Regions from separate parts of the Yersinia intermedia genome, predicted to be linked through region 4. Evidence: predicted binding sites of a transcription regulator. Region 4 holds the regulator's gene; each other region holds the start of a gene.

Region 1 (6,370 bases), 590 kb from region 4:
TGGATAACGGCTGCGGGATTGGGCAGGACAGCGAGCGGCCAAATCATTATGGTTTGATGATTATGCAGGATCGAGCAAATAGCCTGAATGGTGACTGTAACATCCGCCAACGGGACGATGGCGGAACAGAGGTTCAGGTGCGATTTGCTCCAGATAATGACTCTCTTGACTGATGCTTCCGCCTAAATTACCGGCCTATACTACTTAGTTAGCGCCTAGATCTGGTAATCAATCACCACATCATCTGTTGCCTCTGCCAGCACTTTCTCTTTAATATCATGCAAAGAAAGTGTTGGATTACAGAGCTGTATAAAGAACCAAATAAAGTTACGTTGTAACTGGCCTCTTTTTAGTCCTAGCCAGACAGTATTTGCATCAAACAGGTGTTCTGCATTCAGTCGTACTAACCCTTTATCACGATGTGCCTCATAGGACATATCCGCCAGGATGCCTACCCCCATACCTAATTCAACGTAGGTCTTAATAACATCTGAGTCCTGCGCACTGAGCGCAATATCCGGTGTCAGACCGGCATTTTTGAAAGCATTGTCCAATCGTGAGCGGCCAGTAATCCCCTGACGATATGTAATCAATGGCAACGTACTCAGGGTTTCAAGGCTGATATGAGGTTCTTGTGTTAACGGGTGATTTTCGGGCACGACAATTGCGTGGTGCCAACGATAATAAGGAAATGTTGCGACTGATGCGTCACTCATTAGTAGCTCAGTGGCAATACCAATATCCGCTTCACCCGAATGCAGCATAGCTGCAATTTCTTGCGGGTTTCCCTGGCTAATAACCAACTTAACTTGTGGATATAACAGGCGAAATTCTTTAATCACTCGTGGCAAACTATAGCGGGCTTGAGTGTGTGTGGTAGCAATATGCAATTGTCCGCTATCATTATTGCTGAATACATCAGCCAGACGGCGGATTTGATTGGCATCATTCAGCATGCGTTCAGCTACTGTCAGCAACTCCTTGCCCGGTTCAGTCATCCCCAGCAACCGCTTACCCCGTCGAACGAAGATCTCAATACCCAGTTCTTCTTCTAGCTCGCGAATATGCCGGCTAACCCCCGATTGTGAGGTAAATAAGGTATTAGCCACTTCGGTCAGGTTATAGTTGCAACGGGCTGATTCCCGAATAATTTTAAGCTGTTGGAAATTCACATTTAGCCCCTTTCGATTTCACGCTATTTAATAGATAGATTTACGGGGGAAAATGGTTAACAACAAATACAAAAAAACCGTTGCTTATGTTTTTTTGTGCTAAGTAAAGCTTATGACATATGTTAATTACTATATCGTTGCGATAAAAATTGAAATAACCAAATTTATCAAAATGATAGGCAGATAGATGACCGTCTCGTTTTGAGCGAGGTTTGGGATAAACATTAAAGTCAGCTATATTTAATTACTTTTTAATATACTCAGGGTTGTTGGCATTGCCGATAGACCGCCTGCTATCCCCTGCGGCTTCAGGTAGGATCGCACTTTGCCGTTAGACGCCCTTTTAGCTCGGTGCTAGAATCGCCCAATTAAATTCACCTGCCAAGACTTTATCTCCTTCATATTCATGCCAGGGAGTGAGTTGATATTGATGTTATTCAGCCTTTTTATGTATATGAGGCTGATCAGGAGTTATTCATGCCATTGGCTATTATCGCACTCACCATTGCTACATTTGGCATTGGTACCAGCGAGTTTGTAATTATGGGGTTATTGCCGGAAGTTGCCCATGATCTGGGGGTCAGTATCCCTAAAACCGGGATGTTAGTTTCTGTTTATGCCATGGGTGTAGTAATTGGTGCACCTTTATTGGCTATCGCAACGGCACGAATCCCGCGTAAATCCACACTTTTGGGCTTAATTGTCCTGTTTATTATTGGCAATATCCTGTGTGCATTGGCACAAACCTATAACTTGTTGATGGCTGCCCGTATTATTGCAGCCCTTTGCCATGGCACTTTCTTTGGTTTGGCATCGGTGGTCGCAACCGATTTGGTCCAACCTAACCGCCGTGCACGGGCAATAGCATTAGTCTTTATGGGAGTCACCCTGGCAAATGTGCTAGGTGTGCCGTTGGGTACAGCCGTTGGGCAAGCTTTTGGTTGGCGAGCAGCTTTCTGGGGAGTTAGTGCTATCGGTATTGTGGCAATCATCGCAGTGATCGCCTGGTTACCAAATAATATTCCAATGAAGAGAATCAGTCCTAAGCTGGAATTCAAAACTCTGATGCAGAAAAAAGTGCAAACGGCCTTACTGCTATCAGTATTAACCAATACCAGCCTGTTTACTGTTTTCACTTACATTGCGCCATTACTGCGTGAGGTGACTCGGGTTTCTGAACATGGCGTTACCGTGGTGTTATTGATTCTTGGGATTGGCTTGTCCATCGGTAGCGTAATGGGGGGTCGTTTAGGCGACAAAAATCTGGTGGGATCCATGACCCGGCTAATAGCTATACTGATAGCTATCCTACTAGCACTGCATTACACCATTGGTTTTTATTTACCGGCACTACTGACATTGTTTATCTGGAGCATTGTGGCCTTTGCCTTGTGCCCAATGTTACAACTGTTAGTGGTGGATCAGGCCCGCGACGCCCCTAATCTGGCATCAACCTTTAACCAAAGCGCGTTCAATTTAGGCAATGCATTAGGTGCCTGGTTGGGTGGCACCTTGCTGGCATTTGGGCTGCAGTTACAACAGCTTCCACTGGCTGCAATGGTTGTAATGGCAGTCGCACTGGTCACTATGTTGCGTTTAAGATTGCATTTCCGTCGGACGGCAATTGTGCAACCCATCAATTAAGTAATCAATTCATCTTGCCCTACACTTTTGTCGGGCAAATGAGCCTTTGTATTTATCACACTCCTCTCATGCAAATAATTATCATTAACATTGGTTAATGTTATAGTTTATCCCCTTATAAGCCACAACCTCTGCTGGCTAGTGGCTAAGAGTAAAACACCATAGGATAAGAAGGATAAACTGTGACCACAGGATCAACTGCAGCAAAACCCGCGTATCGCCCAGTTCCGCCACGTCTGGTTCAGGTGAAAAAGGTAGTAGATACCTCGCCGCATTTACGTCGAATCACCTTCCATAGCCCGACATTGCAGAATTATCCATCAGATTGTGCGGGCGCTCATTTGAAAATCTTCCTACCTTTGGCAAGCCAAACTCAACCGGAACTGCCAGTATTGGGCGAAAAAGGTCCGATCTGGCCTGCCGCCGAGCGGCGTCCGATTGTTCGTACCTATTCTGTTCGTGCTGTTCGCCCTGATCTGTGTGAGCTGGATATTGAGTTTGCTATCCATGATCACCGTGGCCCGGCGGTCGATTTTGCCCGCAATGCCAAAGTCGGTGATTGGTTAGGGATTACTAATCCCGGTGGGCCAGAAACAATGTTGCCAGCAGCGGCATACAGCTATCTGGTGGGTGACCCCTCCTCACTGCCCGCCATCGCCGCATTACTGGAAACCCTGCCAGCAAATGCCGAAGGCCATGCCATCATCCGTGTAGATAGTCCGCAAGATGTATTGAACCTGATCAAACCTGCCGGATTGGAGCTAAGCTGGGTCATTGGCGGTACGGAAAAAACAGATGATGTGATAACCCAGTTCTGTGCACTCAATTTGCTGATGGAGGCATCAACATTCTGGCTGGCGGGTGAGGATAGTATGGTGGTGAAATTGCGCCGTTATCTACGCCGAGAAAGGGGATGTGAGCGGCAACAACTCTATGCTGTGCCCTACTGGCGCGAAGGCCTGAATGAAGAAGATTATCACCATAAGCGCCATGAAGTTATGGACAATATTGACGAGTAAGATTAATTAATATCTATAAAATCAATGGACATTACCTGTAGTGTCCATTTTCATGGCCGTTTTTTTTTACCCTTTCCAGTTAAAACCTTGTAAATTTTCTGCGACAATTCCCTGTTATTTGTTAGTCTTAAAGCTACTTAGCCTACAATATGGCACTTAATTATCGTTAAATGGCTCTAACGCCCGTTTAATGCAGTAAAGTTATTAGGAGCGCTCTCGAAATGAAGTCGCAAAATGATCCCGGCCGATCTAAATCCCGCCATCACGAATACTCCCTTATTCTGCCAATCATTGCATTGGTTATTCTTAATATCTGGGGTAATACCAGTAATTTTGCTGCTGTTATTATCATCAACCTGATAGCACTGGTAGGTATCCTGAGCAGTGCTTTTAGCGTGGTACGTCATGCAGACGTACTGGCACACCGTCTGGGTGAACCTTATGGTTCCTTAATCCTCAGTCTGTCCGTTGTTGTGCTTGAGGTTAGCTTGATCTCAGCAATGATGGCAACAGGGGATGCGGCACCCGCCCTGATGCGCGATACCCTCTATTCAATCATCATGATTGTAATTGGTGGATTAGTCGGTGTTTCCCTGCTGCTCGGCGGGCGCAAATTTGCTACCCAACATGTCAATCTGGTGGGTATTAAGCAGTATCTGATGGCTATATTCCCGTTGGCGATCATTGTGTTGGTATTACCCAGCACACTGCCCGACGGTAATTTTAGTGTGGCACAATCACTGGTTGTCGCAGCAATTTCAGCAGCGATGTACGGTGTTTTCCTGTTGATTCAAACCAAAACGCACCAAAGCCTGTTTGTCTATGAACATGAGGATGAAGGTGACGACCCGAGTGACCCTCATCATGGTAAGCCATCCTCACACAGCAGTTTGTGGCACACCTTTTGGTTGCTAATTCATTTAGTGGCAGTAATTGCAGTGACCAAATTTGATGCCAACCCATTAGAAGCGCTGCTAACTGAGTTAAATGCACCCGCTAAATTTACCGGTTTCCTGATTGCCCTGCTTATCCTCTCCCCTGAAGGGTTAGGTGCATTAAAAGCGGTGTTGGCTAATCAGGTACAGCGCGCGATGAACCTGTTCTTCGGCTCAGTGCTGGCAACCATTTCACTGACCGTTCCTGCGGTTACCTTGATTGCGGTACTCACCGGGCAAGAGTTGAACTTTGGTCTGGAAGCACCACATATTGTGGTGATGGTGAGCGTATTGATTTTGTCGCAAATATCATTTTCCACCGGCAGAACCAACGTACTTAATGGTACCGCCCATCTGGCACTGTTTGCGGCTTATATGATGACTATCATGCTGTAGCTTCATGCCATTAGGGATAAGCAAAGGGCAAGCGTTTATCGCGCTTGCCCTTTTTTATCGGGTCATCCATTCATAACACTGAGTTATGAATAGGCATTTAGGGTGTGTTGGCAGAGTGCAGAGCGAACACAATCCTGTTTATCAAAGCGGATGATACCAATCATTTCATCCTCAGCAAAACGCTCCAGCGCATCGCTGAGACCTGATTTCACACCACGCGGAAGGTCGCATTGGGTGATATCGCCATTGACAATGACCGTAACATTTTCACCGAGACGGGTCAGAAACATCTTCATTTGGCTGGCGGTTACATTTTGTGCCTCATCGAGGATCACTACCGCATTCTCAAAGGTACGCCCGCGCATATAGGCGAAAGGCGCAATTTCCACTTTGCCGATTTCCGGGCGCAGACAATATTGCATGAAAGATGAGCCGAGTCGGCGTAGCAGAATGTCATACACCGGGCGGAAATAAGGCGCGAATTTCTCAGAGATATCACCAGGCAAGAACCCCAGATCCTCATCTGCCTGTAATACCGGTCGCGTTACAATTATCCGATCAACTTCTTTGTGAATCAGTGCTTCTGCGGCCTTAGCCGCGCTGATAAAGGTTTTACCACACCCAGCTTCGCCGGTCGCGAAGATGAGCAGTTTATTGTCTATGGCTGATAAGTAATGACCTTGAGCTTCCGTACGCGCCTGAATAACGGAGGTATCACGGCTATCCCGTGCCATACCTATTGATTCAACACCGCCCATTTGCACTAACGATGTCACGTTTTCTTCCTCACGCTGACGATGACTACGTGAATCACGTCTAATTACGCGTTTCGCTTCACGACGAGCTTTGATCACTGCTTTCTGTCTTCCCATAGTGGCACCTTACAGTTTGTTTCACCAACCGCAGCAGCGCTTGCCTGCGCGATTATATCCGCCATACTTCAAGCTGCATGTGTGTTGACTCCCTGCAACTCGAATTATTTTGGGTATATGTTTCACATACGGATGAGGTTTTGGCTTCCTTCGCAGCCAATAATAGCCAATTAAAAATGCGAGTATCCTCAGCACCTAAGCCCCAGAATGACTTGGGTAAAAATAGGACAAAGGTGAGAACAGTATCGCAAGGGGGAGTGTTACGTGACATGAATACTTGAAACAATAACGCTGGGAACAAAAATATAGTAGGAATAGATAATGACAGTACT
Region 2 (6,370 bases), 490 kb from region 4:
ATTTGATTCCTGACAATATCAGGCATGTTGCAACTTTGTGCAACTGTGTTAAATCAGGGCGTGAATGAAGTGTGAATTGCGTCTTGTTTTTAACAATTAAGGGGAGTGACGGATTATTCGGATATTATGTTTGATAGAGGCTAATGCTAACAATAGTAGGGAAGATGAGGCATTAACCTTAGGTGTAACTCATTTTTCAATGGAAGGTGTAACTTCCAGCATAGCTTAATGTGATGTGGCGTGAATTTTTTGTAAAAAATTTGTTTAATTTGTTGTGGGTGAGGAAACTCCTCCACTAGGATAGCAACCGCGAGATAGCCGCTCACCAGCGAATAGTTGCGCTGGTAGTTTATCTGAGGTTCTACATTCATCTCTGGTGCCACTCAGTGTCACGTTCCGACGATCCAGAGTGAATACATGACACCGCACTGAGCGGAAAGAACTCAAAATAGCGGGATATATTAAAACGATAATACGCACTATGGAGACGTTGCATGACCATGAATACACCAATGCTGGTGACTTTTTTAGTTTACATTTTTGGGATGATATTTATTGGCCTCATGGCCTACCGGGCCACCAATAACTTTGATGATTATATTCTGGGCGGGCGGAGTTTAGGCAGTGTTGTGACTGCATTATCTGCTGGTGCTTCTGATATGAGTGGTTGGTTATTAATGGGGCTACCAGGGGCCATTTTCCTATCAGGTATTTCCGAGAGTTGGATAGCCATTGGTTTAACGATTGGTGCTTATCTTAACTGGAAGTTGGTTGCAGGTCGTTTGCGGGTCCATACCGAAGCCAATGATAATGCTCTGACATTACCGGATTATTTCACTAGCCGTTTTGAAGATAAGAGTAAATTACTGCGAGTGATATCAGCCGTAGTTATTTTAGTCTTCTTTACTATTTATTGTGCTTCAGGGATCGTTGCCGGTGCGCGTTTATTCGAAAGCACGTTTGATATGAGCTACGGCACTGCATTGTGGGCAGGTGCTGCCGCAACCATCGCTTATACCTTTATTGGCGGCTTCCTCGCGGTAAGCTGGACGGATACTGTGCAAGCGACGCTGATGATTTTTGCTCTGATCCTGACCCCGATTATCGTTATTCTGGCCGTGGGCGGTATCGACACTTCCGTGATGATCATTGCCGCGAAAAATCCCGCGAATATCGATATGTTTAAAGGGCTGAATCTGGTTGCTATCCTCTCTCTGCTTGGTTGGGGATTGGGTTATTTTGGTCAGCCACATATTCTGGCGCGTTTTATGGCCGCAGACTCTCACCGTACCATTCGTAGCGCCCGCCGTATCAGCATGACCTGGATGATCCTCTGTCTGGCGGGGACCATTGCAGTCGGCTTCTTTGGTATTGCTTACTTTGAAAACCATCCTGAGCAAGCAGGGAACGTGAGCCAGAATGGTGAGCGTGTCTTCATCGAACTGGCTAAATTACTGTTCAACCCATGGATTGCTGGTATTTTACTGTCCGCCATTCTTGCGGCAGTGATGAGTACCTTAAGCTGCCAGTTGCTGGTGTGTTCTAGTGCGTTGACCGAAGATCTGTACAAAGCATTCTTGCGTAAAAAGGCCAGCCAGAAAGAGTTAGTATGGGTAGGTCGTGCCATGGTGTTATTGGTGGCATTGATAGCTATCGCACTGGCAGCGAACCCTGATAACCGGGTTCTTGGTTTGGTTAGCTATGCATGGGCAGGTTTTGGTGCTGCATTTGGTCCAGTCGTTCTTATCTCGGTGATATGGCCGCGAATGACTCGTAATGGTGCGCTGGTGGGGATGTTGATCGGCGCGATTACAGTTATCGTCTGGAAGCAATATGCCTGGTTAGGCTTGTATGAAATTATCCCTGGTTTCTTATTTGCGAGTATCGCCATTGTGGTGGTGAGCTTGCTGGGGCGTGAGCCAACTAACACCATTACAGAACGTTTCCATAATGCCGAAGCGGAGTTTAAAACCGTTTAATAGCCTGCACGGGTTGTTATTAATCGTTTTTACGTTTGCTTAATATCGCCTCCTGTTACACAGGAGGCTTTTTTTTGCTGGAAATTTCACCTGATACCGCTAAACCGGCGAAGAGAACGGTGTGATGTAAAAATTCATATCCTAATGAATTTACTCGTTATTTAACTTGACGGAAACAACTTGCCACAGTTTGCTTAACAATATTCTTATTCAGCTACTTGAATTTCTTTTTTCCAGAATGATAATCACTATCGTTCTTAGTTTTACTTTTCTTTACGTAAATTGACGCTACTTATAATTACACCTTTATACCCATATCCAGCGCAGGGGTGCTTAGTATGTTTGTCCCATTTCTTATTATGTTTCGTGAAGGGCTGGAAGCCGCGCTGATTGTTAGTTTGATCGCCAGTTATCTTAAACGTACTCAACGCGGTCACTGGATGGGGGCGGTGTGGATTGGCGTGATAACAGCGGCAGCGCTGTGCCTGGCTATCGGCATCTTTATTAATGAAACCACCGGTGAGTTTCCGCAGAAACAGCAAGAGCTGTTTGAAGGCATTATCGCGGTGGTCGCAGTTTGCATTTTAACTTATATGGTGTTCTGGATGCGCAAGGTATCCAAATCAGTCAAAGTCCATTTGGAAGGGGCAATTGATCATGCACTTAATTCAGGCCGTAGTCAGGGCTGGGCATTAGTGGCGATGGTCTTTTTTGCTGTCGCCCGAGAAGGGCTTGAATCCGTGTTCTTCTTACTGGCGGCTTTCCAGCAAGATGTTGGGATTGGTGCACCTATTGGCGCAATACTTGGCCTGGCCTGCGCTATTTTGGTGGGCATGGCGATCTACTGGGGTGGCGTTAAGTTGCATCTGGCTAAATTCTTCAAATGGACCAGCCTATTCATTCTGTTTGTCGCCGCGGGCTTGGCCGCCGGAGCCATTAGAGCTTTCCATGAAGCCGGTCTGTGGAATCATTTTCAGGATATCGCATTCGATTTGACTAATGTGCTCTCCACTCACTCATTACTTGGCACCTTCCTTGAAGGCATGTTTGGCTATCAGGAGGCTCCGACAGTCAGTGAAGTCGCAGCCTATTTTATCTACCTGCTTCCGGCGCTGATCCTATTTTTCCTTCCACCACGCACCACTGCAGCCACAACTGCCTCTGTTGCGCGGAAAACTAACCAATAATTCAGGGATTTTCACATGTCTAACCGGTTCTTCCGTCGCACCGCCTTGCACGCTGCACTATTGGCACTACCTGTTGTTGCTAGCAACGTACATGCGGCTGATATTCCACAAATTAAAATTACCGTTAACGACAAGCAGTGTGAGCCAATGGTGCTGTCTGTTCCTGCCGGTAAAACTCAATTTATTGTTCATAATGCCAGCCAGAAAGGGCTGGAGTGGGAGATCCTCAAAGGCGTTATGGTGGTTGAGGAGCGTGAAAATATTGCACCGGGCTTTACTCAGAAGATGACGGCTAATCTGGAGCCGGGTGAATACGATATGACCTGCGGTTTACTCAGCAATCCGAAAGGCAAATTGACTGTGACTGCGGCAGGGGATCAGACTGCGGTAAAACCAGATGCGATGGCATTGGTTGGGCCGATTGCAGAATACAAAGTCTATGTGACACAAGAAGTTGCCCAATTAGTGACGCAAACTAAAGCTTTTACTGATGCAATCAAGAAAGGCGATCTGGCTCTGGCCCGTAAGTTGTATGCGCCAACCCGCCAGCATTATGAGCGCATCGAACCTATTGCTGAATTGTTCTCAGATTTGGATGGCAGTATCGATGCTCGTGAAGACGATTTTGAGCAGAAAGCTGCTGATCCTAAATTTACCGGTTTCCACCGTTTAGAGAAGATCCTGTTTGGTGACAACACCACCAAAGGTGCGGATAAATTTGCCGACCAACTGTATAAGGACACCCTTGAATTACAACAGCGCATCAGTGGCCTGACATTTGCGCCAAATAAAGTGGTCGGCGGTGCTGCGGGCTTAATCGAAGAGGTTGCGGCCAGCAAAATCAGTGGCGAAGAAGACCGTTACAGCCGTACTGACTTGTGGGATTTCCAGGCTAACGTTGATGGTGCACAGAAAATTGTTAATCTGCTGCGGCCATTGCTGGAAAAAGCCGATCAACCGCTGCTGCAAAAAATTGATGCTAATTTCAAAACCGTCGATAGCGTATTGGCAAAATATCGTACGAAAGCGGGCTATGAGTCTTACGAGAAATTAACTGATGCTGATCGCAATGCCATGAAGGGCCCGATTACGGCACTGGCGGAAGACCTTGCTCAGCTTCGTGGCGTATTAGGTTTGGATTGAGGCGTTCAGATGAGTAAGAAAACCGGCCCGCAACACGGGCCGTATCCACATGATAACGGGGCGGCCTTGCTGTCCCGCCGGCGTTTATTGCTGGGTATGGGCATGATGAGTGGCACTTTGGCGCTTGGTGGGGCAAAAATAGCCCGTGCCGCTGATTGCCCGGCACCTGAAGCCGCGCTTGCGCAAGATGAACGCTGGCAGAAGCAGCCCTTTTATGGTCAGCATCAGTCAGGGGTATTAACCCCACAGCAAGCGGCTATGATGCTGGTAGCGTTTGATGTACTGGCCACCGATAAGGCGGCTTTGACCCGATTATTCAAACTGCTGACTGAGCGACTGGCCTTCCTGACCAGTGGCGGGCATGCACCTTCGGTGAATGCCAAATTACCCCCGCTGGACTCTGGGATTATGGGGCCGGAAATTTACCCGGATAACCTGACCATCACAGTTTCTGTCGGGGATTCCTTGTTTGATGAGCGGTTTGGTTTGCAGGGGCAAAAACCCCTACGGCTACAAAAAATGGCGCGTTTCCCCAATGATTCACTGGATGCAGGCTTGTGCCATGGTGATATCTTGCTGCAAATTTGTGCCAATACTAATGAAACAGTGATTCATGCGCTACGCGACATTATCAAGCACTCGCCGGACTTACTCAGCGTAAGGTGGAAGCGTGAAGGCTTTATTTCCGCTCATGCGGCCCGCAGTAAAGGCAAAGAAACACCAATCAATTTGTTGGGCTTTAAAGACGGTACGGCAAACCCGAAAACCAGTGATAAGCCATTGATCAATCAAGTGGTATGGGTTCAGAGCAATATGGGGGAGCCTGCGTGGGCCGTCGGTGGTAGTTATCAGGCTGCGCGGATTATTCGCTTTAAAGTGGAGTTCTGGGATCGCACACCGTTACAAGAACAGCAAACCATCTTTGGCCGTGATAAACACAGCGGTGCGCCCTTGGGTAGCATACATGAACATGATGAGCCGGATTACACCAAAGATCCCGATGGCAATGTGATTAAGCTGGATGCACATATTCGGCTGGCAAATCCGCGTACCGCGGAAACCCAGAATAACCTGATGTTACGCCGTGGCTACAGTTACTCGCTGGGGGTGTCAAATTCAGGGCAACTGGACATGGGCTTACTGTTTATCTGCTATCAATCTGATTTGGAAAAGGCGTTCCTGACAGTACAAAAGCGCTTGAATGGTGAGGCGCTAGAAGAGTATGTCAAGCCGATCGGTGGGGGATATTTCTTCGTTTTGCCAGGGGTGACTGATGCTAACCACTATCTGGCTCAAGGGCTGCTTGAAGCCTAAATCTGTTTAATGAGCAAATGAGAGCACCGCTTTTATGCGGTGCTTTTTTTATTACCAGACAGCAGTATCTGTGCTCAAAGCAGATTAGAACGCTGTTTACGAAACCCGAGGCCAGGTCAGATATCGAGCAAAACTAACCGCTGTAGCATCATCAAGTCCAAAGAGAATTAGCTTACCAGTTTGGCGGTAATTTTCGCTACATGCTCACCCTGGAAACGGGCAATGGCAAGCTCTTCAGCACTTGGTTGACGGGAACCATCACCACCGGCAATAGTTGTTGCGCCATATGGAGTGCCGCCACGGGTTTGTGAAACATCAAATAACTCCTTGGCCCCATAACCGATTGGCACGATGATAAAACCGTGATGGGCTAGTGTGGTCCACGTGGAGGTGATGGTGTGCTCTTGCCCGCCGCCAGTACCGGTGGAGGAGAACACACTGGCAACTTTGCCGAACAGTGCGCCAGAAGCCCATAGCCCGCCGGTTTGATCAAGGAAGGTGCGCATTTGCCCTGCCATATTACCGAAACGGGTTGGCGTACCAAAAATGATACCATCGTAATCTGCCAGTTCTTGCGGCGTCGCGACCGGGGCTTGTTGGTTAGTTTTGCCGCCTGCGTTGGCGAAAGCGTCTGGCGGCATGGTTTCAGGGACCCGTTTGATGGTCACTTCAACGCCGTTAACTTTTTTGGCACCTTCGGCAATCGCACTGGCAAGTGTCTCGATATGCCCATACATGGAATAGTAA
Region 3 (6,370 bases), 1.2 Mb from region 4:
CTGCAAACTGGGCAAAATGGCGAAATTTAACACCACCAAATACGTAGTGACCAGGCTGACGAACAGCAAGGTCACAATCAGTAATAAGGTTCGGGCAAATGAGCTACGCGGAGAAAAGCGCCATCGCCTCATGCTTTACTGCCGTCCGGTACAAATACGTAGCCCAAGCCCCACACAGTTTGGATATAGCGCGGATGCGCCGGATCTTCTTCTACCATACGGCGCAGACGTGAAATCTGTACGTCGATGGAGCGCTCCATCGCACTGTATTCACGGCCTCGGGCCAGATTCATCAGCTTATCGCGTGACAACGGCTCACGCGGATGACTCACCAAGGCTTTCAGCACCGCAAACTCACCGCTGGTCAGTGGCATAGGTTCATCTTCACGGAACATCTCGCGGGTGCCTAAATTGAGTTTGAACTTACCAAACGCAATTACCGCTTCTTCCTGTGAAGGTGCACCCGGTAACTCGTTAGCCTGACGGCGTAACACCGCACGGATACGGGCCAGTAATTCGCGTGGGTTAAATGGTTTCGGAATATAATCGTCAGCACCAATTTCCAATCCGACGATACGGTCAACTTCTTCACCCTTCGCCGTCACCATAATGATCGGCATTGGGTTGCTTTGGCTACGCAGACGGCGGCAGATAGACAAACCATCTTCACCCGGTAACATCAGATCAAGCACCATCAGGTGGAAAGACTCACGGGTTAGCAAGCGATCCATCTGTTCAGCATTGGCAACACTGCGCACCTGGAAACCTTGCTCTGTTAGGTAACGCTCCAACAGCGCGCGCAGGCGCATATCGTCATCAACGACCAGAATCTTGTGATTCTCTTGCATTTTATTACTCCCAAAGGCCGTATTGCCCGAACCTGTACATTGTTAGAAAAACTTACTCTGTAGCCTAAATAATTCGAGTTGCAGGAAGGTGGCAACTGAGCGAGTTCCCAAGAACTTACATGCGTAAGTGACCAGGGTGCCAACGCACATGCAGCTTGAAGTATGGCGTGTATAACAGACAGCTATTTATGGTATATATTCTAGTCGAAATTGTTACAAAGCTTATTGTTGTGCCTAATTATCAACACTTTCGTCAAATGGGCGATAGCGGATCTCTAAGATCCAGTAGGTTGCTTCACCATTGGGTGTCTGAACCGTCACCTCATCCTCCACCTGTTTACCAATTAAGGCACGGGCAACCGGTGAATCGATAGAAATCCATTTTTTTGCCGGATCAAACTCATCTGGCCCAACCAGGCGAAAGATACGCTGTTCTTCTAATTCATTTTCTACCCGCACCCAGGCACCAAAAAAGACTTTTCCTTCCTGGCGGGGGTCAGGGTCGACAACTTTCAGCACCTCAAGGCGCTTGGTCAGAAAGCGCACCCGGCGGTCGATCTCGCGTAGCCGCTTCTTACCATAGATATATTCAGCATTTTCCGAACGGTCACCCATTGCTGCGGCTTCAGACACCGCTTGCGTCACCACCGGGCGCTCTTCCCGCCACAGATAATGCAATTCGCGATCAAGTGCTTGCCAGCCTTCGCGGGTAATGTAATTACTTTTCGCCATATAATTATCCCTTTGGCATTGATACCACTACTATACCCTAACTTTTTACCGATAAGTCCACGTTACCTCAAGCTCTGCTGCCGCTCTACTGGCAATTTATCCGGGCAATCCGTATAACTATCTTCTGCCGTTTTTCCTAATCACTATCAGACTTGACATCAGACTTATGAATGAACAACTGAGCAGCATTATTGCAAGCGAACTACAGGCGCGGCCGGAGCAAGTTATCTCTGCTATCCGCCTGCTTGATGAAGGTAATACCGTGCCGTTTATTTCGCGGTATCGTAAGGAAGTTACCGGCGGGTTGGATGATACCCAGTTGCGCCAGTTGGAAAGCCGTTTGGGCTATCTGCGTGAACTTGAAGAGCGCCGCCAAACCATTCTTAAATCAATTGAAGATCAGGGCAAGCTCACCGAGCAATTGGCCGGTGCCATCAATGGCACCATGAGCAAAACTGAGCTTGAAGATTTATATCTCCCTTATAAACCGAAGCGCCGCACCCGTGGTCAGATTGCGATTGAAGCCGGTCTGGAGCCATTGGCAGACAGTTTATGGCATGACCCTCAGCAAGAGCCAGAACAGGTTGCTCTCGCTTATGTTGATGCCGATAAAGGTGTTGCAGACACGAAAGCGGCACTGGATGGTGCACGCTATATCCTGATGGAGCGCTTTGCAGAAGATGCCACCCTGCTGGCCAAAGTGCGCCAGTATTTGTGGAAAAATGCCCATTTAGTGTCAAAAGTGGTGGAAGGTAAGGAGCTGGAAGGTGCTAAATTCCGCGATTACTTTGACAGCCACGAACCTATCGCCCATGTCCCTTCTCATCGCGCACTGGCTATGTTCCGTGGCCGCAATGAAGGCGTGTTACAACTGGCACTCAATCCTGACCCGCAGTTTGACGAACCGCCACGCGAAAGTCAGGGTGAGCAGATCATTATTAACCATCTGGATCTGCGGCTGAATAATGCGCCAGCAGACGGTTGGCGCAAAGCGGTGGTCAACTGGACCTGGCGTATCAAAGTGCTGATGCATCTGGAAACCGAGCTGATGAGCACCCTGCGCGAACGAGCCGAAGATGAAGCAATCAACGTATTCGCCCGTAACATGCAAGATCTGTTGATGGCAGCCCCAGCCGGCATGCGCGCCACCATGGGCCTTGATCCAGGCCTGCGTACCGGGGTAAAAGTGGCGATAGTAGACGCTACCGGCAAGCTGGTTGCCTTTGATACCATCTACCCTCATACCGGGCAGGCTGCCAAAGCCGCCGCCGTGGTAGCCGCCCTGTGCGTCAAGCATCAGGTTGAACTGGTGGCTATCGGTAATGGTACGGCATCGCGGGAAACCGAGCGTTTCTTTGTCGAGCTACAGCAACAGTATCCGGCAGTCACCGCGCAAAAAGTGATTGTCAGTGAAGCGGGAGCCTCGGTTTACTCCGCCTCTGAGTTGGCGGCGCTGGAATTCCCGGATCTGGATGTCTCTATCCGTGGTGCAGTCTCTATTGCCCGGCGGTTACAAGATCCACTGGCTGAACTGGTAAAAATTGACCCGAAATCTATCGGAGTCGGCCAATATCAGCATGATGTTAGCCAAAGCCAACTGGCGAAAAAGCTGGATGCGGTGGTGGAAGACTGCGTAAACGCCGTGGGTGTAGATTTAAACACCGCATCGGTGCCGTTACTGACCCGGGTTGCGGGTTTAACCCGCATGATGGCGCAAAATATTGTTAGCTGGCGTGATGAGAATGGCCGCTTCCATAACCGTGAGCAATTGCTCAAAGTCAGCCGCCTCGGGCCGAAAGCCTTCGAGCAGTGTGCCGGCTTCCTGCGTATCAACCATGGCAATAACCCGCTGGACGCATCAACCGTGCATCCAGAAGCCTATCCGATTGTTGAGCGCATTTTGGCTGCAACTGAACAGGCATTGCAGGACCTAATGGGTAATGCTACCGCGCTGCGTAATCTTAATGCGCGTGATTTCACCACCGAGAAATTTGGTGTCCCGACGGTCACCGATATTCTGCGTGAGTTGGAAAAACCCGGCCGTGACCCGCGCCCTGAGTTCAAAACCGCAACTTTCGCTGAAGGTGTTGAAACACTTAATGATCTGACGCCAGGCATGATCCTTGAAGGCTCTGTCACTAACGTGACCAACTTTGGTGCCTTTGTTGATATTGGTGTTCATCAAGATGGTTTGGTGCATATCTCGTCATTGGCGGATAAGTTTGTCGATGACCCGCATAAAGTGGTGAAAGCCGGGGATATCGTCAAAGTGAAAGTCATGGAAGTGGATTTGCAGCGCAAGCGCATTGCCCTGACCATGCGCCTTGATGAGCAGCCCGGTGAAGGCGGTTCGCGTCGTGGCAACAATGGCGGTAATAGTGCGAATAGCAGCGCCAATAGTCGTAATGACAATCGTGGTGCCAGCCAGTCACGTAACAGCAATGACTCGAACAACCGCCCAGCGGCAAAAGGCCGGGCAGACAGTAACTCTGGCAGCAACAGCGCCATGAGTGATGCACTGGCAGCGGCATTTAAGAAGCGTTGATCTCTCTATTCAGGGCCACGTTGGTGGCCCTTTTTTCACTTAGCTTTTTGTTGCAAACAATCGGGCATCTTTAATGGTTTTTCTCATACCCTTTTCGTCTATAAAGCTGAATGTTTATCATTTAAATTAATTAGCATGCGATTCTTTTCTGCGACGAGATGAAGCTTAAATTACGTTTAAACCGGCGCTAATTTAACAATCTATTTAACATGGGCGTTAATTCTGTCAGTTATTCACCCTAATTTATAAATAATTATGATGGCATTCTGCGAGTTAATTAAAACTCGAATGTTATTTGATTAAAGCGAGAGTAAATTGATTATGTTAACAATCGGTATTTTACAGCCCTAACTGGCCACAATGTAAACATTCAGTTAACTGATTTAACTCATTATTTGCATTTGCGATCACCTTAATTTGGTGGTAAAACAAGCATAAATAGCAATCAGACTCATTAATCCCGATGAGCTTACATAAGTAAGTGATTCTGGTTAGTGAACGTAGCCAACGCACAGGCAGCTTAAAGTATGACGGGTATATAAAAATTAAAGCGTAATGAATACTTACCTTTAAGCATTTAACCTTAGTTGAATATGAAAACGATTCTTACTATTATTATTCTATCTATTACCCTTTAGAGTCGTATCACTCTGAATTTTGGTGCGCCAATAACATAATAACAAGAGGCTCCTATGCATCTTATCCCGCAGCGTTCCTATAAAATTGTTGGTTTCTCGCCTGAAATCAGCCCGGCTTACCGGCAGAAATTATTGTCATTGGGTATGCTACCCGGCTCTTCATTTAATGTTGTCCGCCTGGCGCCATTAGGTGACCCCATACAGATAGAAACCCGTCGGGTCAGTCTGGTGCTACGGAAAAAAGACTTAGACCTGCTTACGCTGGACCTGCAACCCTAATATTACGGGCCAACATCCTATTTTGGCTGCCGGGCTGTGTGTCAAAGCGCTCTTGTGTAGTCTGATTTTAATTTACTGATATCACGTTGGATCATGAAAGCACTCACAATCGGCCTGATCGGCAACCCCAATGCAGGTAAAACTACCCTTTTCAATCAGTTAACCGGTGCCCGTCAACGGGTGGGGAACTGGGCCGGGGTTACGGTGGAGCGCAAAGAAGGCCATTTCACTACCGCGCAGCATCAGGTGACACTGGTTGACCTGCCGGGAACCTACTCCCTGACCACCATTTCTGAGCAAACTTCGCTGGATGAGCAAATTGCTTGTCACTATATTTTGAGTGGCGAAGCTGACCTGCTGATTAATGTTATTGATGCGGTCAATCTGGAGCGCAATCTCTATCTGACACTGCAACTGGTTGAATTGGGTATCCCCTGTATTGTGGCGCTCAATATGTTGGATATTGCCAAAAGCCAGCATATCGATATTGATATCAATGCGTTATCACAGCAATTAGGCTGCCCGGTTATTCCGCTGGTCTCCACCCGTGGGCAGGGTATCAATGAATTAAAAAGCAGTATTGATGAGCTTCAGCCGGTTCCCTTTAAGGCTTTGGTTAACTACCCGCCAGTGCTACTCAGTGAAGTGGATAAGTTGGTAGAGGCCATGCCTGAGTTCTGGCCAGTGCAGCAGCGCCGTTGGCTGGCACTGCAAATATTGGAAGGTGATATCTATAGCCTGGCACGTGCTGGCATCGCCCCCTCAATCGTGGGAGTGGCGCGCGACAATCTGCGAGCAAGCCAACACGAAGATCCCGAACTGGTGATAGCCGATGCCCGTTATCAAAGTATTGCCCGCATCTGTGATGTGGTCGGTAACTCGCAACAAGCGGAACCAAACCGCCTGACACAAGCGCTTGATAAAGTGATCCTTAATCGCTGGTTAGGTGTACCGATCTTTCTGTTTGTCATGTATTTAATGTTCGTATTAGCCATCAATATCGGTGGTGCGTTGCAGCCCATCTTTGATATTGGCTCTGCGGCTATCTTTATTCAGGGGCTGCAATGGGTGGGTTATACCCTGCATTTCCCACAGTGGTTGACCATCTTCCTCGCTCAAGGCGTAGGGGGTGGGATTAATACCGTGCTGCCGTTGGTGCCACAAATTGGCATGATGTACCTGTTCCTCTCCTTTTTAGAAGACTCCGGCTATATGGCCCGAGCCGCGTTTGTGATGGATCGGCTGATGCAAGCGCTGGGGTTACCGGGTAAATCCTTTGTACCGCTGATTGTCGGTTTCGGCTGTAATGTGCCCTCGATCATGGGTGC
Region 4 (6,370 bases):
CCTTGAAGGTACTTGGGCCAAAGCTGACGGTAACCAAGGTTACTTCCTGCAACGTATGACGCCAGGCTACGCGAGCTCTAATGGCCGTTTGGATGTTTGGTGGGATTCCCGCTCTGACTTCAACGCCAACGGCGAAAAAGCGCTGTTTGGTGGCGTAATGTATGACCTGAAAAACTGGAATCTGGCGGGCTGGTCAGTGGGAACCTCCTATGCATATGGCTGGGATGCAAAACCAAGTACTAACCCAATTTATGACCAGAATACGCGCCTGAAAGAATCAGCATGGAACTTTGACGTTCTCTACACCCTGCAAGAAGGCCGGGCGAAAGGCACGCTCTTCAAACTGCATTACACCATGTATGACAACCACACCAATATTCCAAGCTTTGGCGGCGGTTTCGGCAACGTATTCCAGGATGAAAAAGACGTTAAATTCATCGTGATTGCACCATTTACCATCTTCTGATGTTAACCACTTTCTGATTGCCATCCCCGGTAACTATACCGGGGAAATACTGGAGCATCCGCCATGAAGAAAACACTTTTTATCATTGCCACTGTATTGGGACTAAGTGCCTGTGCACCACAAACCCCGGTTCAACCGGAAGATAGCAAACTCAAGCAAGCCTACAGCGCGTGCATCAATGCCAGCGAAGGTTCGCCAGAAAGATTGATACCCTGCAAGGCAGTGTTGAATGTGCTGAAACAAGAGAAAGCACATCAAGCTTTTACGGAGAAAGAGACCGTTCGAGTATTGGATTATCAGCGTTGTATTGACGCGGCACATACCGGTAATGGTCAAGCCTATGACGCACAATGCGGAAAGCTGTGGCAAGAAATACGCAGTAATAATAAGCCAGATAAATAACATCCCAGATAAAAATTATTAGGATAACGGTAATTGAGCTAACAATAACGCTGCTAGCAGCAATACTGTCAATAACCGTTCTGGCAGCAGTTATTAATTACGGATGAGGTTAGTGATGAATAAATTCAAATTAAATACTTTAGCGGCGATAACCGCAACCTTTGGCTTGATGGGATATGCCAATGCTGATACCAACAATCAACAACTTGTAGATCAACTCAGCACATTGAAAGTTAATTATAAATTGTTGGATAACCGTGCTGCTGACAATGGTGTTGATTGTGCCAAACTGGGTGCTGACTGGGCATCCTGTAATAAAGTCATGATTACTCTGACTAACACCGGGGATAAGATAGTCGGTCAGGACTGGGCCATTTATTTCCATAGCATCCGCCAGATTCTAGCAGTTGATAACAGCCAGTTTAAAATTACTCACCTGACGGGTGATCTACATAAAATTGAACCTACCGCCAAATTCACCGGATTCCCCGCCAATCAGGTGGTTGAAATCCCCATTACGGGTGAATACTGGCAGTTGTTTGCCACTGATTTTATGCCGCGCTGGTATGCCACTGCTGGCGATGCAAAACCAAAAGTACTGAAAAATACTGATACCGAAGATATCAATGAATATCTGACACAGTTTACTGGCGATCAGTGGAAACGCACCAAAGATGACCATAACGTGTTGATGACACCGGAATCACGTTTTGTGAAAAATGAAGCGGTTAAGACGTTATCTGCCGCTAGTTTGCGTGGGCAGATAATTCCCACGCCAATGGAGATTAAGGTTCACAAGCAGGATGTGGACCTGAGTAAAGGTGTTGCGCTGGATCTGAGTGTATTGCCAAAACCGGCCGCAGAGGCGGCCCGGCAACGCTTTGAATTACTGGGTCTGAAGGCCAATTCAGCTGGTTTCCCGATAAAAACCGTGATTCAACCGGCTGCTTTTAAGGGGGACTTAGCGGTTTCCGGTGCTTACGAGTTGAAAATTGGCGAGAAAGGGGCGCAGGTTATTGGTTTTGATCCGACAGGCGTGTTCTATGGCCTGCAATCTATCCTGTCATTGGTTCCGACTGACGGCACTAAGACTATTGCCACTCTTGAGGCGAAAGATGCGCCACGTTTCGAATACCGTGGTGTCTTCCTCGATGTTGGCCGTAACTTCAAAACCAAAGATGCGGTGCTGCGCTTACTCGATCAGATGTCAGCTTATAAGCTCAACAAATTCCACTTCCATCTGAGTGATGATGAAGGCTGGCGTATTGAAATCCCGGGCTTGCCGGAATTGACTGATGTTGGCAGCAAACGTTGTCACGATTTGACGGAAAATACCTGTTTGTTGCCGCAATTAGGCTCTGGCCCAGACAGCAATAATATGGGTAGCGGCCATTTCACTCGTGATGATTATATTGAGATTCTGAAATATGCCAAAGCACGCCAGATTGATGTGATCCCTGAAATCGACATGCCAGCACACGCCCGTGCAGCCGTAGTGTCGATGGAAGCCCGTTACAACAATCTGATGAAACAGGGCAAAGAAAAAGAAGCTAACGAATTCCGTCTACTTGACCCGACTGATGATTCCAACACCACGTCAGTTCAGTTCTATGAGCGTAAAAGCTATCTTAACCCATGCCTCGATTCCTCTAAGCGTTTTGTCGATAAAGTGATTGGCGAAATGGCGCAGATGCATAAAGAGGCCGGTATGCCGCTGACTACCTGGCACTTTGGTGGTGATGAGGCGAAAAACATTCGTTTGGGCGCGGGTTATCAGGACAAAAACGGCCCGATTGAAGCGGGCAAGGGCATTATTGATAAGAGTGTTGAAGATAAACCTTGGGCCAAATCACAGGTTTGTCAGGATATGGTCAAACAAGGCAAGGTGCAGGATGTTGAACATCTTTCCAGCTATTTTGCCATTGAAGTCAGCAAGCTGGTTAATGCGCACGGCATCGAGAAGATGCAGGCGTGGCAGGATGGGCTGAAAGATGCCAAAGACGCCAAAGCTTTTGCGACTAAACGTGTTGGAGTCAACTTCTGGGATACTCTCTTCTGGGGTGGGGCCGACTCAATTAATGATTGGGCTAATAAAGGCTATGAAGTGGTCGCATCGAATCCCGATTATGTCTACTTCGATATGCCATATGAAGTTAACCCGAATGAACGCGGTTACTACTGGGCAACCCGCTTTAATGACGAAGCAAAAGTATTCAGTTTCGCGCCAGACAACATGCCACAGAATGCCGAGACCTCGGTGGACCGCGATGGCAATCACTTCAGCGCCAAAAGTGATAAACCTTGGCCGGGTGTACATGGCATCTCAGGTCAGTCATGGAATGAAACCGTCCGTACTGATGAGCAGATGGAATACATGATCTTCCCTCGCGTGTTGCCATTGGCCGAGCGTGCCTGGCACCGCGCTTCGTGGGAGCAAGATTACAAAGCGGGCCGCGAATACAAAGGTGGTGAGACGCATATGGTTGACACCAAGGCGTTGGACACCGATTGGCAGCGCTTTGCCAATATCATGGGGCAGCGTGAGCTGGCGAAGCTGGATAAAGCCGGTGTGTCATATCGCTTACCAGTCCCAGGTGCTCGGGTTGTGGCAGGGCAGTTGGAAGCCAATATCTCACTGCCGGGCCTGATTATCGAGTATTCAACGGATGGCGGTAAGCAGTGGCAAAAGTATGATGCCAAGGTACAACCTACCGTGAGTGGTGAGGTGATGATTCGCTCCACCAGCCCAGATGGTAAACGTAGTAGTCGTGCTGAGCCGGTTAAAGTCTGACCATTGGTACTATTGAGCTGTGTCTAATGTTATCTCCTGTTTGCTTGATTTTTAGCTAAACAAATTTAAGTGAAGTTGAGTTGATGGTTCTTTCCCCGGCTAGTCCGGGGTTTTTTTGCTGAAAAATTGATACGGCTCGTTAAATGAGGGGGAGAGGATAAACAGTAAATTTGTCACTACAAAAGGGATACAGATTTTAATAACGGGGTAGACGCCCAAGTCATTGGCGTTGCGGATGGCAGCAGGTGAAGGCACCCAGAGAGTTCGAACACTCTAGCGGCGTTAAGTACGAAGGGCACAAATAAGAACGACCACCTGACTCCCAACCGAGAGATACTCGGGTATAAAATGGGAAAGGTGGCCATCTTGCTGATAGCTTATGTTAGCCAGACAGTGGAACTTATCAATCTGGATTAAACATAAGCGTAATGTATTCAGTGCTTAAAATCTTTATCACATCAATGCGATAACGCGACATTATCTTTTATCGTGTGCCGACTCGTTTTCACGGCAATCGCCGGTCTCACAGTGGCCGTACAGATACAGGCTGTGATTGGTCAGTTTGATACCATGCTGCTTAGCAATTTCACGTTGAAGCGATTCAATGGATTCATTGCTAAACTCAATCACTTTGCCGCAATCCAGGCAGATCAAGTGATCATGATGATGTTGCTGCGTCAGCTCAAAGACTGATTTACCCCCTTCGAAATTGTGGCGGGTAACAATACCGGCATCGTCAAACTGGTTCAGTACGCGGTAAACCGTGGCTAAACCGATCTCTTCACCGATATCGATCAGCTTTTTATAAAGATCTTCCGCGCTGACGTGATGGCACGACGGGTCTTGCAACACTTCCAGAATTTTAAGCCGGGGCAGCGTTACTTTAAGACCTGCATTTTTTAAGGCTTTGTTGTTGTCAGTCATGCGGATTCAGTCCTGTTACTATCGATTCAAATTAAGGCTGTTCAGCCTATGACATCCGTGGCGCAATAATTACAATTGCGTCTCATTATAGAACTGCTAGCCCCAAATGAAAACCGTGGTTGTTAACAAAGATATAATTGCACACTTTGTAAGATTAATCATGCAGTGTATTGATGAATGGGGATAACACATCATTTAAGTGTACAGTGCCGAGGGATAAAGTTACAAATTTGTAGCATTTTATTTTCATTTTGCGCGAATGACGGTGTGGATCTGTGGGCCGCTTAACAAAGCACAATCGGATAGCCAAACGGGTTGTTCACATTGAGTGGGTTACTGAGAGAGAGAAAGCAACGTTATAATAAAGAGTGCAGGTCAAAAGGATAAAAGGCAGCGGAAACGCCCGGCAGTGTTGCACACGACCATCGCGTTTCCGACTCGTTAGCTTAACTGACGATTGTCAGATCAACCCACATTGTTCGATCAACCCACAATCTCAGATAGGCTCAGTTCTTCAGTGATCTGTTTTACCCATGCCTCGACACGTTCATTAGTCAGTTCTGGCTGACGGTCTTCATCAATTGCCAGACCAATAAAGTGCTCGTCATCGGCCAGGCCTTTGGACGCTTCGAAGTGGTAGCCAGCCGTTGGCCAGTGACCTACGATTGCCGCACCACGTGGCTCAATAATATCGCGCACGGTACCCATCGCATCACAGAAATACTCAGCGTAGTCTTCCTGATCACCACAACCGAACAGTGCCACTAGCTTGCCGTTGAAATCGATCTCTTCCAGTGTTGGGAAGAAATCATCCCAATCACATTGCGCTTCGCCGTAATACCAGGTTGGGATCCCGATCAGCAGAATATCGAAGCCTTCTAAATCTTCTTTACTGCTTTTGGCAATGTCGTGAACCTCAGCAACATCTTTGCCCAGTTGCTTTTGGATCATCTTGGCAATGTTTTCAGTATTGCCAGTATCGCTGCCAAAGAAAATGCCTACAGTTGCCATATAGCTTAATACCTTTTGAATTCAAATAGTTATGCAAATTACTGAGCGCTTCGCCAAGTATTATAACACATGTATAGGGCGACATAATGCCAGAGAACGCCGTCAGACTTTTATCAAGTTTATGCGATATTTAATTTTTGCCAGTCGCTCAACCTTAGAACGCCATTGCCGATAACCATTGTGTAACTGAATGGTTGCAACTTGCGGTGCCAGGGGGAAAACCGTCAGATGCAAGTCTGGTGGCAAAGGAGTTGTCGTTAGCTGTATGAACGTCCTTTATTGCTTTTCGGTCATCAAATAACACCTAAGTTTCTAACGGTAACTATCCGATATATAAGGGGAACGAACATGCAGTTTTTAAAAAATATTACTATCAGGGTGGCATTGCTTTGGGTACTTGGCGCATTTTGCCTGCTCTGGGGGGGCGTATCAGCCTATACATTGTTGTCACTCAATCAACTGACACAATCCTCCAACGCAAATAGTGTGTTGGTTGAAAACATGAATCTGGTTAATCAGGGGACGGATCAATATTTCCGTATGGTGACGCGCCTTTCTCGGTCAGTAGATTACCGCCAGAACGGTAACATTGCGGATGCTGATAAAGAGTTGAAATCATCCGATGTTGCATTGGAGAACCTCAAGCAAAAGCTGGCAGAATTTAAAGCTATCGATCATGCACAGCTAGATCCCGCTTTAGTCAGCGGCGTGATTGATGGATGGAGTGGATTAATTGAACAAGGCGTTACGCCGCTGTATCAGGCTGCAATGGACAA

What was found. The regulator Fur, encoded in region 4, represses iron uptake genes when iron is present. The targets are predictions, from matches to a motif close to ATAATAATGAGAACNACTATCAA.
Region 1: the regulator Fur is predicted to act here: its motif matches at 2,885-2,907, upstream of EL015_RS11975 (siderophore-interacting protein).
Region 2: the regulator Fur is predicted to act here: its motif matches at 2,218-2,240, upstream of efeU (iron uptake transporter permease EfeU).
Region 3: the regulator Fur is predicted to act here: its motif matches at 4,719-4,741, upstream of feoA (ferrous iron transporter A).

Annotation. Positions count from the first base shown of each region.
Region 1 is NZ_LR134116.1:2,619,158-2,625,527, forward strand. It holds gene narX (nitrate/nitrite two-component system sensor histidine kinase NarX) at 1-173, shown strand, start outside; gene cbl (HTH-type transcriptional regulator Cbl) at 216-1,172, opposite strand; gene EL015_RS11970 (MFS transporter) at 1,650-2,816, shown strand; gene EL015_RS11975 (siderophore-interacting protein) at 2,999-3,835, shown strand; gene chaA (sodium-potassium/proton antiporter ChaA) at 4,057-5,166, shown strand; gene phoH (phosphate starvation-inducible protein PhoH) at 5,250-6,038, opposite strand.
Region 2 is NZ_LR134116.1:2,716,759-2,723,128, reverse strand. It holds gene putP (sodium/proline symporter PutP) at 495-1,979, shown strand; gene efeU (iron uptake transporter permease EfeU) at 2,318-3,166, shown strand; gene efeO (iron uptake system protein EfeO) at 3,182-4,309, shown strand; gene efeB (iron uptake transporter deferrochelatase/peroxidase subunit) at 4,319-5,623, shown strand; gene wrbA (NAD(P)H:quinone oxidoreductase) at 5,791-6,370, opposite strand, start outside.
Region 3 is NZ_LR134116.1:4,429,540-4,435,909, forward strand. It holds gene envZ (two-component system sensor histidine kinase EnvZ) at 1-132, opposite strand, end outside; gene ompR (osmolarity response regulator transcription factor OmpR) at 129-848, opposite strand; gene greB (transcription elongation factor GreB) at 1,083-1,580, opposite strand; gene EL015_RS20375 (Tex family protein) at 1,747-4,125, shown strand; gene feoA (ferrous iron transporter A) at 4,818-5,042, shown strand; gene feoB (Fe(2+) transporter permease subunit FeoB) at 5,136-6,370, shown strand, end outside.
Region 4 is NZ_LR134116.1:3,207,569-3,213,938, reverse strand. It holds gene chiP (chitoporin ChiP) at 1-466, shown strand, start outside; gene chiQ (ChiQ/YbfN family lipoprotein) at 530-868, shown strand; gene EL015_RS14695 (family 20 glycosylhydrolase) at 984-3,659, shown strand; gene fur (ferric iron uptake transcriptional regulator) at 4,137-4,583, opposite strand; gene fldA (flavodoxin FldA) at 5,067-5,594, opposite strand; gene EL015_RS14680 (methyl-accepting chemotaxis protein) at 5,943-6,370, shown strand, end outside.